Regions from separate parts of the Paenibacillus sp. ACRSA genome, predicted to be linked through region 2. Evidence: riboswitches for the same ligand, from Rfam matches in the RefSeq annotation. Region 2 holds a riboswitch; each other region holds the start of a gene.

Region 1 (3,282 bases), on a different contig from region 2:
TCCGATGCCGAGTATGTTCCCCATCTCCATACGACGTGCGGCAGCCTGTGGATGCACAATGAGTCCAGCAGCGATGAGGTCCTCCCAATCAATCAGACTCGGTGCCCCCTCATAGGACGTATGCACACGTGCTAGGGCATGGCGAATGGCTTCTGGCGAAGCGTTCTCGACTCCGATATCTCCTTTGCGCGTTGCGTCAGCCTCAGGAATGAAGGCGTGCTTACAACCTGGTACCTTATTGGCGATGATTTTCCGTATCCGCTCACCAGCATGATCTGGGTCGGTCAGAACAATGACACCTCTCCGCTCCTGAGCAAGTGCAATACGCTTCAGAATCCGCTGATTAATGGCTGAGCCGCCTGTTTCAATGGTATCCGCCTGAACGGCGCGTCGAATCGCCACCGTATCGTCACGGCCTTCAACCACGATCACTTCTTTTATCATGTTCCAATTCTTCCTTTCTAACGCAAAAAGAAGAGGAATATCCCTCTTCTCTGGCAAACGGCGGGCGAGACTGAATTCAGACCCTCCCGCCGCATATTCCGCATGAATCATTCATGCCTTATATTTTATAGCATTCCCATTTCAAAGTAAAACGATTTTAGTTCGCTTCCGGCTTCACCGGACCGATCACATAGACCGTCTTGCCTTTTTTGCGACCGAAGTTAATGGCATGCTTCACACTGTCATAATATACGTCAATCTTATTACCTTTGATAGCTCCGCCCGTATCTTCAGCACGACGGAAACCGAGACCTTCAATGTATACCCACCAGCCGATTGGAATGACTTTCGGATCCACCGCAATGGTGCGACCTTCTGTTACCCGAGTACCGGAGGCTGTTTTGGTGCCAATGCCAGGCTCTTCTGAAGAGTATGCTGTCATAGACACATTTTTGAGAACTTTAGAATATTTAAAAGAAGTACCTGAAACGGTAATGACTTTGCTGCCCGAGGCAGAGGGTTTATCCGAGTTCGATGATGCCGTTTTTGTTGCTGTTTTTGTCTTCGAAGTGCTAGCCGATACTGTTTGGATCTCAGGCTCCTTCACGACAGGTGCAGGTTTAGCTTTGGTTCCGACAGCGATGACTTTATCTACACGATTCGTCGCAACCGACTTACCAACCATCTTTTTGGAGACTAATTCTCCATCTTGGAACACTTTCTCAATGTGTTGTACGAGTGTACCTTCTTTACCACTTACGATGACGCGGTTATCACCTTTGTACAAGCTTGGGTCAGCCGTTTTGATGACTTTGAATGCGATGGGCTGTTCCACATCAACTGTACGCTTTGTTACACGCACTACACGGATTTTCATATCCTCTTTGATTGAACTTCCGAGTGCAGGGTAAACTTTATCATTACTTGCAATTTCAATACCTGACTTTTGAATGACCTCTTCTACCGAAGCATCGGTTGTATACAGAGTCTTGGTGTCTCCGTCTGCCGTAATATTTACTGGAATGGCCCGCTCAATAACGATGCGGTCTCCATCTGCAATCGCCCCATTTAAGGGCATGGATACCTGATCGTGAGGGCTGACTGTGATTGACTGCTCCTCTAACAATTCTTGAAGCATTCCTGTACGAGTCTCTACTGCCTGAGCTTTGCCATCGATAACCAGCGAAATTTGTTTTCCGGCCTGACCATATACGACTAACAAGATCATGATTGTAAGCGCAATTGAGAATATCGCGATCAATGCCATTTGACGCATGTTCTCATGCTTCCACCGTAACGCGAAAGACTTACTGGATGATCGTGACTCATGGGTCTCTTCTGTTTGGAATGTGCCCACTTCTCCGTCCTCCTTCATAGCCTCGCCGTCTAGAGTAATGCATGATGTCTTTGACGCGACTATACCTGATTTTCTACAGAACAAGGATTAGATCAACCTAGCCGGTTCTGCACCATGAATCAATCTTCGCAACATGATGTCATCCTCCTGAATACTTACCGTATGATGACAGTATTTCTTTTATTCAAAAACAAAAAAAGCCAAAGAAAGAGTGTAAGAGGACTCTTTCGTGGCTTCCGAATGATTTTGAATATCGGAAATTCATGCACGAGGTTGCCTCTCTTTTTCCGCTTGCGAGGTTAGCTGTCGGGTTCGGGCGAAAGAGAGCCGCCCTATCTCCGGTCACCCGCTCATGGCGGATGCCCTTGAATTCACCCCGAGACCCAAAGAAGAAATCAAATAGTGCTTCGCAGATCATTCCGCTGCTTTTGGGTCAGCGAACGATGCGCACCGGCTATATTCACCGATGTTTAAGCCCTATTGGTTCCCCCGCTCTCCGATAACGGAGACTCAGCGAGATCGATTCATGAAAGTAATGTTGTTCATCGGAAAGTGTCCCTTTGTTCATCCCCCGAACATCTGTCCAATTTTCCGCACAACAATTCACTGAAAAGATGATATCCTGTTTCGATGCATGTTGTAAAGCGTTGTTCAAGTACGTTTTTCTAAATATTTGGTTAAAATATTGTAATATTCTTGATTTATTTGGATCAAAAAGCAAATTACCTCCGCATAGCTCACTTTTTCATCCCATTTGCTCTAGTTTTTAACGAATACCAAATCGTTCCATGGCATTTTTGGTGGTTATTGCGGCAATTTCCTCTAGCGAAATGCCTTTAATTTCCGCAGCTGCTTCTGCAACCAGACGTACATGCGCTGTCTCATTTCGTTTACCGCGAAATGGATGTGGAGTCAAATAAGGAGCATCGGTTTCAAGGAAGAATCGATCCATCGGAACCTTCTCCAGTACCTCTTTGGGTTGCTTCGCATTTTTGAACGTAATCGGCCCCCCGAACGAGAGGTGAAACCCGAGATCTAGACATTGTTTCGCTGTTTCCCAGCTACCTGAGAAGGAGTGCATTACTCCGCCAACGTCCCCAGCCTTTTCTTCCCGCAAAATTTTCACGATGTCCTCATGCGCATCCCGATTATGAATGACGATGGGCATGTTCAACTCACGAGCTAGTCCAATCTGTTGTCGTAATACACGCTGTTGCACATCCTTTGGTGATGTATCCCAATGATAATCTAAACCAATTTCGCCAATCGCAACGACTTTTTCATGCTTGCATAAAGATGCAATCCATTCCAAGTCACCCTCTTGCATCGTAATCGCGTCCACGGGATGCCACCCAACAGCTGCGTAAATAAAGTCATATGTCTCGGCTAATTTCATAGTGGATGGGATCGTTTCTCGGTTAAAACCGACATTAATCATACGGCTAATTCCTGCATCAACAGCTCTTTGAATCATAGCTTCA
Region 2 (3,282 bases):
TTACGATGCCGTCACGGCCGATAAAGATGGGTTTATCCGTTCCAATCTCATAGAAACGAGCCCAGATCGGTGCAGCTTTAGAATCAGCGATAATTTTGCTATCTCCGTTTGCTCTTTCATATCTGTAGCCTGTGATCTTCACTTTGTTAAACCAAGCTTCTGCTCCCTTGATAGATGCTGTAATTTTGGCGTTGGAAGGTCTTGTTTTTAGGAATTTAACAATCGTTACACTCTCTCCAGCTGTTAATGATGGTACTTCATAGATTCTTGCACCTGCAGGCTTCAGTGTGCTTGAATCATGCTGTTGTCCCCATGCTGTGAGCTTGCCACCTGAAACCACCTGTGTATTCAGAATCGCATCTACACCTTTAGCAACCGCATTTTTACTACGATTGGCAAGGTTGCTGTCGATAAAGGAGAAGTCACCTTTTCGCGTCGCTACTTCATCCAGCATGTACATTACATTAATCATCGCATCATCATTATAAGTAATATGTTTGTGATAACCAGAACTTTGATAAACTTGAGGCCATCCACCATTGGAATATTGCATATTCAGCAAAAAATTAATCCCTTTGATCGCGGCAGCAGAATAACGTGGGTCGTTTGTCTTTTTAAATTCTTTGGCTAGTCTTCTAATTTCTGAGTATGTAGCTTTATTGTCGATCGTAGATTTCGCCCACTCACCAGTTGATTGCTTATATTCTTTTCTCCAGCCACCATCGGCTCGTTGATTCTTCAAAATATCGGATATGCTTGCTGTTGTTCCTGAAGCATCCGCAGCAGATACAGTACTAACCGGTTGAATGATCATACCTACCGCAGAAAATACCATTGAAAATGCTAGAACTAATGTAACTAACTTTGTTTTTGTATTCAAAATGATCACACACTCCCCTTTATTATTGAAATCATTCAATTCTTCATTCTATTTACTCTCGCCCTATAATTACACCCCTCTCCATCAGCTCCTTTATTTGAATTAAATTATAACTACTATACTTTTATCCAATATGTGGATTGGATAGAACGATCTTATGCAAAAAAAATAACTTTGTCAATTAATGCAACATCTTGTAACATTCCGCGATTATTGTATCGATCAGAATAGTTCAAACTGCACATGACAAACCTCGAGTGATATACACTCCAGTTTGGATTTGAATCACATATTACTTTTTTGTAATTAGTTTCGCTGTCATTTCGTGTTTATTCTTCATAAAAATCAATAGTTCCGTTAACATTGGGCGATAAAGAAGGTATTAAGATGGGTTTGACATTTACGCATATATGCAATATAGTTTCAAAAGGTTACAAAAACTTAATTATTCATTTGCCGAGTTTCATGTTTGAAAACGGGGGAACCATTTTGGGTGAATTATTCTTATACATAGGAAATATAGGGAACCTTCTACCGAACCCTTAGCTAACTCCGTAGGCAACGAAGGGAGAACATTGATTTTGAAAAAACTTATCATCTCCATTTTTGGAGCAGCAGTACTATTTACATCAGGTGCAACAAGTACAGAGGCAAGCACAATCAATACAGTCGTTAATAACATGACAGGCATTCCTTACAAATGGGGCGGTACAACCATGGCCGGCTTCGATTGTTCTGGATTTATGAGATATCTCTTTGATAAATATAGTATTGATCTACCACGTACTTCTCAGCAGCAAGCCAAAGCAGGAACTCCAGTATCCAAAGCGAATCTTCGCACAGGAGATCTTGTTTTCTTCAACACAATGGGCAATGGCGTTTCACACACAGGCGTTTATATCGGTGGCGGTCAATTCGCACATGCTTCAAGCAGCAAAGGGGTCAGCATCACCAAATTGTCTAACCCTTACTTCAAAGACCGTTATGTCACAGCTCGCCGAGTTACCGGGCAGTTTATGTATAATAAAATGATTGGAAAAATATAATATAACTTCGATGTACATAAATAAGGACCTATTCCCGTAGCATTTGCCAAGGAATAAGTCCTTATTTTCATTTGTATAGCTCCATTCTACTTAGTGGAGCGCCTTCTGTACGCGCATTGCACCCTGGGATAGTGCATGACCGCCGCCTACGGCACCCGCAACAGCAACGGTCTCCATGATCTCCTGATCGGTAGCGCCTTTCGCACGAGCTTCCTCCACGTGATAGAAGGTACACACTTCGTTATTCGCAAATAAGCCAATGCCCAAGGCAATTAATTGTTTCGTTTTGGCATCAATGGCTCCTGGCTGAAAGCATTCTCCCGTAAACTCATGGTAAGACTTCACCACTCCCGGTAACACATCGCTCAACTCACCAATCTGATCTTTATACGCATGAACCTTTTCATTCATCAATGTCATATCATTGCACGCCCTCTCGGAGATAGTTCCACATCCTTCACTGTAACTATCCTTTCTCCTGAGCGAATCGATTATGCCAATGGTATGATGGTAAATCCCGTTAGCTCATTTCCTACTCGCTAAGTGGACTCTGACGCGGCTCGCTAAACAACTGATAGCGATAACTTCGATCGAGCTTAACCACACGCCGATTCTGCCGACGAATGAGTACCTGCTCTCCATCCCAAGCAACAACAATTCCTGTGACATCATTGGACTCAAGCTCGTCCCTTACCACTCTAACCTTTTCACCTGACAAACGCAGGGCATCCAGCTCTGTATCACTAATCATGTCTATGGCTCCTATGTTCCAAATTAATTTACAAAAAGAGACCTAAATGACAACTCATTTAGGTCTCACGTGACTGTATTGGACTGTCATGTCATACGAAGCGTATGTCCCGACTGAAATTTACCGCTGCGCGTGCTCTTTGCTGTCATTCTTCTCAAACCAAAAATCAAGCACTTTGGCGGACATCACACGTTCTTCAAGGTACTCCACTTGATGCGGTGTAAATTGCTCTTTCCAAGAGAAGGACAACTCTTCACACAAGCCTACAATCGTCAGAAGTTCTGACCAGGCAACATAGCGTTTGTACCAGAAAAATTGAGGATGTTCAATCATATAGGGATAAAGGTCATCGAATTCCGTATGTTTACAATCCAGGGCACGTTCAAAATGAACTTTCGATTCCGCCAGCTTATCAATAAAAAATTGTTCTGTTGCCGGTTGGTTCCCCATGGTGTTGCCTCCTCTCCCTAACATAACCCCATTATAAATGAATTCTGCGGTCATGCAAAGGCATTGTTCAAAAAATAGGCCCTTTTCCTTTAAAATGTCACATTTCGTTATCGTCAAACTGAATGCTTCCTTCGTTCAGGGAACGAATACGTACC
Region 3 (3,282 bases), on a different contig from region 2:
ATTATGCAGCGAATGTGTATACACGAGGTAAGCTTGTCTTGCTCGGTATCGAACAACAAGTCGGCTCCAAAACAATGGAACGCATCCTCTCTACTTATGTGAAGAAGTATCGTTTCAAACATCCTACTTCAACAGATTTTCAAAAGGTCGTGGAGCAAGTTACTCGCACTTCATGGTCTACGTATTTTGATCAATATGTATATGGTGATGGGATGGCGGACTTTGCTGTGGAGAAGATCAGCGTAACTCCGATTCAGAAGGGCGATCAAGAGGTGTACGAATCCTCTGTGACCATTCAGAAAAAAGGAAGCAATTATATGAAGGTTCCTGTGCGAATTGTGTTCGAGGATGGGCATATCGTGAATAAACAATGGAATGGAAACGAGGAGCGGATCACATATAAGCTTACCTATACTTCTCCGGTTTCTTGGGCCATGACCGACCCTCTGTACACTGTGGTATTAGAGACTCGTCATATGGACAATTTCCTGAAAGCTAATCTGGACGAATCATCCAAATTCCGCTGGAGTTTGAGCGCAACCAAACTTATTGAAGCTATTTTCGGAAGTCTGTCATGGTGAGGTGGAGACAGTGAAAGCAAAAATACGTGAAGGCTGGTTTCTCGTCCGTCAGCATATATTCATAGCCGCACTACTATTTATCTATCAATTAGTATGGGGGTACTTTATCTATCGATTAGTGCAGTCGGCGGTTGTCCCGCTGTTGCTTCGATATCCTGGCACGGATGCTGGAGAGCTCAGTACCCTTTTGTTCAAAATGGAAAGTCAACTCAGCCTCTCTACTCATCCCGAGGTTCATCGGTATCTATGGATTCTTGGAGCTATGCTGCTGCTGCGCATGTTAATCACTCCCCTCATCCAAGCAGGGCTGTTGTACTCATTACAACACTTTAATCAATCGGAGGAACGAACTCCTTTTGTCCGTGGTATCAAAGTGTTGTGGAAACCCATGTTGCTGCTGCACTTCATCCGAACGTTGTTGATGTTGTTGCCGGCCTACTGGCTTGTGCCCACACTATTCGCCACTCTAATGGATGGGTTCCATTCATTACAACTGTTACTGCCGGGTATTCCGTATGTTGTCGGTTGGATCGTGTACGGCTGGATTATTCATCACGTGATGTTATACATGCAGTTCGGTGCATCAGCTCCAGATGGAGAAGGCCGAGCACGCGGTGCATTATACGCTCTATGGATTGCGCTTCGTCATATCGTTCCTGTGATTGGCATCGCCTTGCTTCTGGGGGGGCTTCATCTGCTCATCTTCGGTGCCTTCACTTCGGCATCCTGGTTCTTAACAGGGCTAGCTGGCCTTATATTACAGCAAACGTATCCTCTAGCTCGCTGTCTTATGTCTCTATGGAAGATATGTGCCCATTTCCGCTTATGGCAATCCAAGTCGACTAAAAGTTGATTCAAACAGGTTAAAATTTGTTACCATCTCTATGTCACATAAACGCAATGATAACGCTTCACAAAAGGAAACCTCAACCTTTCCCCGTCAAAGGTCGAGGTTTTTTTTGCTAATTTTACTGCTAAACGTTGCCAAATCAATGTACCTCTGGTACAATAATCGCAGTGAGTTTTTAGTAACAACTTTGTAATATTTACCTTCATATTTGTAACTACTTAAAATTTAATCGTCATTTCTTGATTTTACAGGTGCACAACTAGCATAGCCAAATTCCTAGCACCTGGGAAGCGGGGGAACCAGTTATGGGTGAATTGATCTTGCTACAGAGGGATCATAGGGGACCTTCAACCGAATCCTTAAGCTAACCTCGCAGGCATTGGAAGGGGTATATCTCTTGTTCAAGAAGAAACTAACCGCAGCTGTACTTAGCCTCACATTCGCATTATCGCTTGGAGCTGGCAGCGCGTTCGCAGATTCAAAAATGGATGAAGTAATTGACTCAGCAATGGGAACTACATACAAAAGCGGGGGAACAACGCTTAACGGCTTTGACTGCTCTGGATTTACACGGTATGTATTCGACAAGCTTGGGATTGATTTGGCACGCCAATCAAGCTCCCAATTCGACATGGGTGATTCCGTTTCCCGTTCAGAAATGAGACCTGGCGATCTAGTATTCTTTAATACTTCCGGCAGTGGAGTATCACACGTAGGAATTTTCGTTGGAGAAGGTAAGTTTGCACACTCCTCTTCTTCCAAAGGCGTTACCATTAGCGCACTGAGCGAAAACTACTGGGCTAACCGCTATGTTGGCGCTAAACGTATTATGAGCACGGACGCGTATGAAACACTCGCACGTGACTAGGGACAAGCTGAGCAACATCATACTGTAACCAAGCATAACAGAACCGCCCGATCCATTCTCCGCAGGAATGTATCCGGCGGTTTTTTTGTGCTTCTTCGTCCGTGCCCTTATGATGTTTTTACCCATCCTATTGTAATATAAACGTAATGAACTGATCTTTTGTTTCAATTTTTTTCTATTTTACGAAGACTTGCCAAAACTACACCACGTTCTGTAGAGTAATGTTAGGAATATCTATACATTGACACATGATCTGTAGGATCCATCCCCATTCAAGAGCTTGTTCGGTTTTGAAGAGGTACCTATCCTACAAATGAGAGGAGCGTGCAGTAAGTATGGACGAAGCTTCTGTGACGTTTCACGTTAAACCTATGGAAGAAGAACACGCTCAGCAGATATGCAGTTGGCAATACAACCCACCTTATAATATTTATAGCTGGCTTCCTTGGGAACAGATGAAGGCACTTGAAGTCGAATTTGGAGATTTGCAGCTAAGGAAAGACCAATATGCTGTCATTTGGGGCGAGAATGATGAAATCTGCGGTTTTGCACAGTTCTTCCCGCTGGTCGGAGTCACCCGAATTGGACTAGGTATGCATCCCGAACGATGTGGTCACGGCCAAGGTGTTGAATTTGTGTCTGCGATTGTACAAGAAGCCATTCGCAGGAATCCCTCAAATGAAATTGATTTAGAAGTGCTCACCTGGAACACAAGAGCCATCCGGGTCTATGAAAAGGTTGGTTTTATCACCCAAGATACATACGAACGTCAGACACCTACTGGCTTGCAACCTTTTTATTGTATGGTGTATACAGGAGCTCGTTAACTTATAAGATTGTTATGAGCTAATACGATTCCCGCTTTTAGTTGATAAGTTTCAAAAAATTACCACAAAATGCTATGATGTCATGGACAGTTCCGTTATAATGATATGGACAGATTCAGTTAGGTGATCTTTCATTCTGGAGGGGACATAAGGGAT

What was found. A riboswitch is a leader RNA that binds a small molecule or an ion and turns the genes downstream of it on or off. The one in region 2 is predicted to bind cyclic di-AMP.
Region 1: linked by a shared signal. The riboswitch ahead of MH215_RS27040 (3D domain-containing protein) and the one ahead of MH215_RS08730 (C40 family peptidase) in region 2 are both predicted to bind cyclic di-AMP.
Region 3: linked by a shared signal. The riboswitch ahead of MH215_RS28435 (C40 family peptidase) and the one ahead of MH215_RS08730 (C40 family peptidase) in region 2 are both predicted to bind cyclic di-AMP.

Annotation. Positions count from the first base shown of each region.
Region 1 covers NZ_JAKRNP010000019.1:14,922-18,203, reverse strand. The annotation lists gene rnmV (ribonuclease M5) at 1-444, opposite strand, end outside; gene MH215_RS27040 (3D domain-containing protein) at 602-1,801, opposite strand; cyclic di-AMP (ydaO/yuaA leader) riboswitch at 2,074-2,327, opposite strand; gene MH215_RS27035 (TatD family hydrolase) at 2,568-3,282, opposite strand, start outside.
Region 2 covers NZ_JAKRNP010000002.1:851,723-855,004, forward strand. The annotation lists gene pelA (pectate lyase) at 1-889, opposite strand, end outside; cyclic di-AMP (ydaO/yuaA leader) riboswitch at 1,325-1,456, shown strand; gene MH215_RS08730 (C40 family peptidase) at 1,462-1,926, shown strand; gene MH215_RS08735 (carboxymuconolactone decarboxylase family protein) at 2,017-2,346, opposite strand; gene MH215_RS08740 (hypothetical protein) at 2,459-2,677, opposite strand; gene MH215_RS08745 (hypothetical protein) at 2,798-3,127, opposite strand; gene MH215_RS08750 (xanthine phosphoribosyltransferase) at 3,225-3,282, opposite strand, start outside.
Region 3 covers NZ_JAKRNP010000023.1:27,485-30,766, reverse strand. The annotation lists gene MH215_RS28445 (M1 family metallopeptidase) at 1-581, shown strand, start outside; gene MH215_RS28440 (hypothetical protein) at 592-1,434, shown strand; cyclic di-AMP (ydaO/yuaA leader) riboswitch at 1,688-1,825, shown strand; gene MH215_RS28435 (C40 family peptidase) at 1,829-2,299, shown strand; gene MH215_RS28430 (GNAT family N-acetyltransferase) at 2,635-3,126, shown strand; gene MH215_RS28425 (c-type cytochrome) at 3,281-3,282, shown strand, end outside.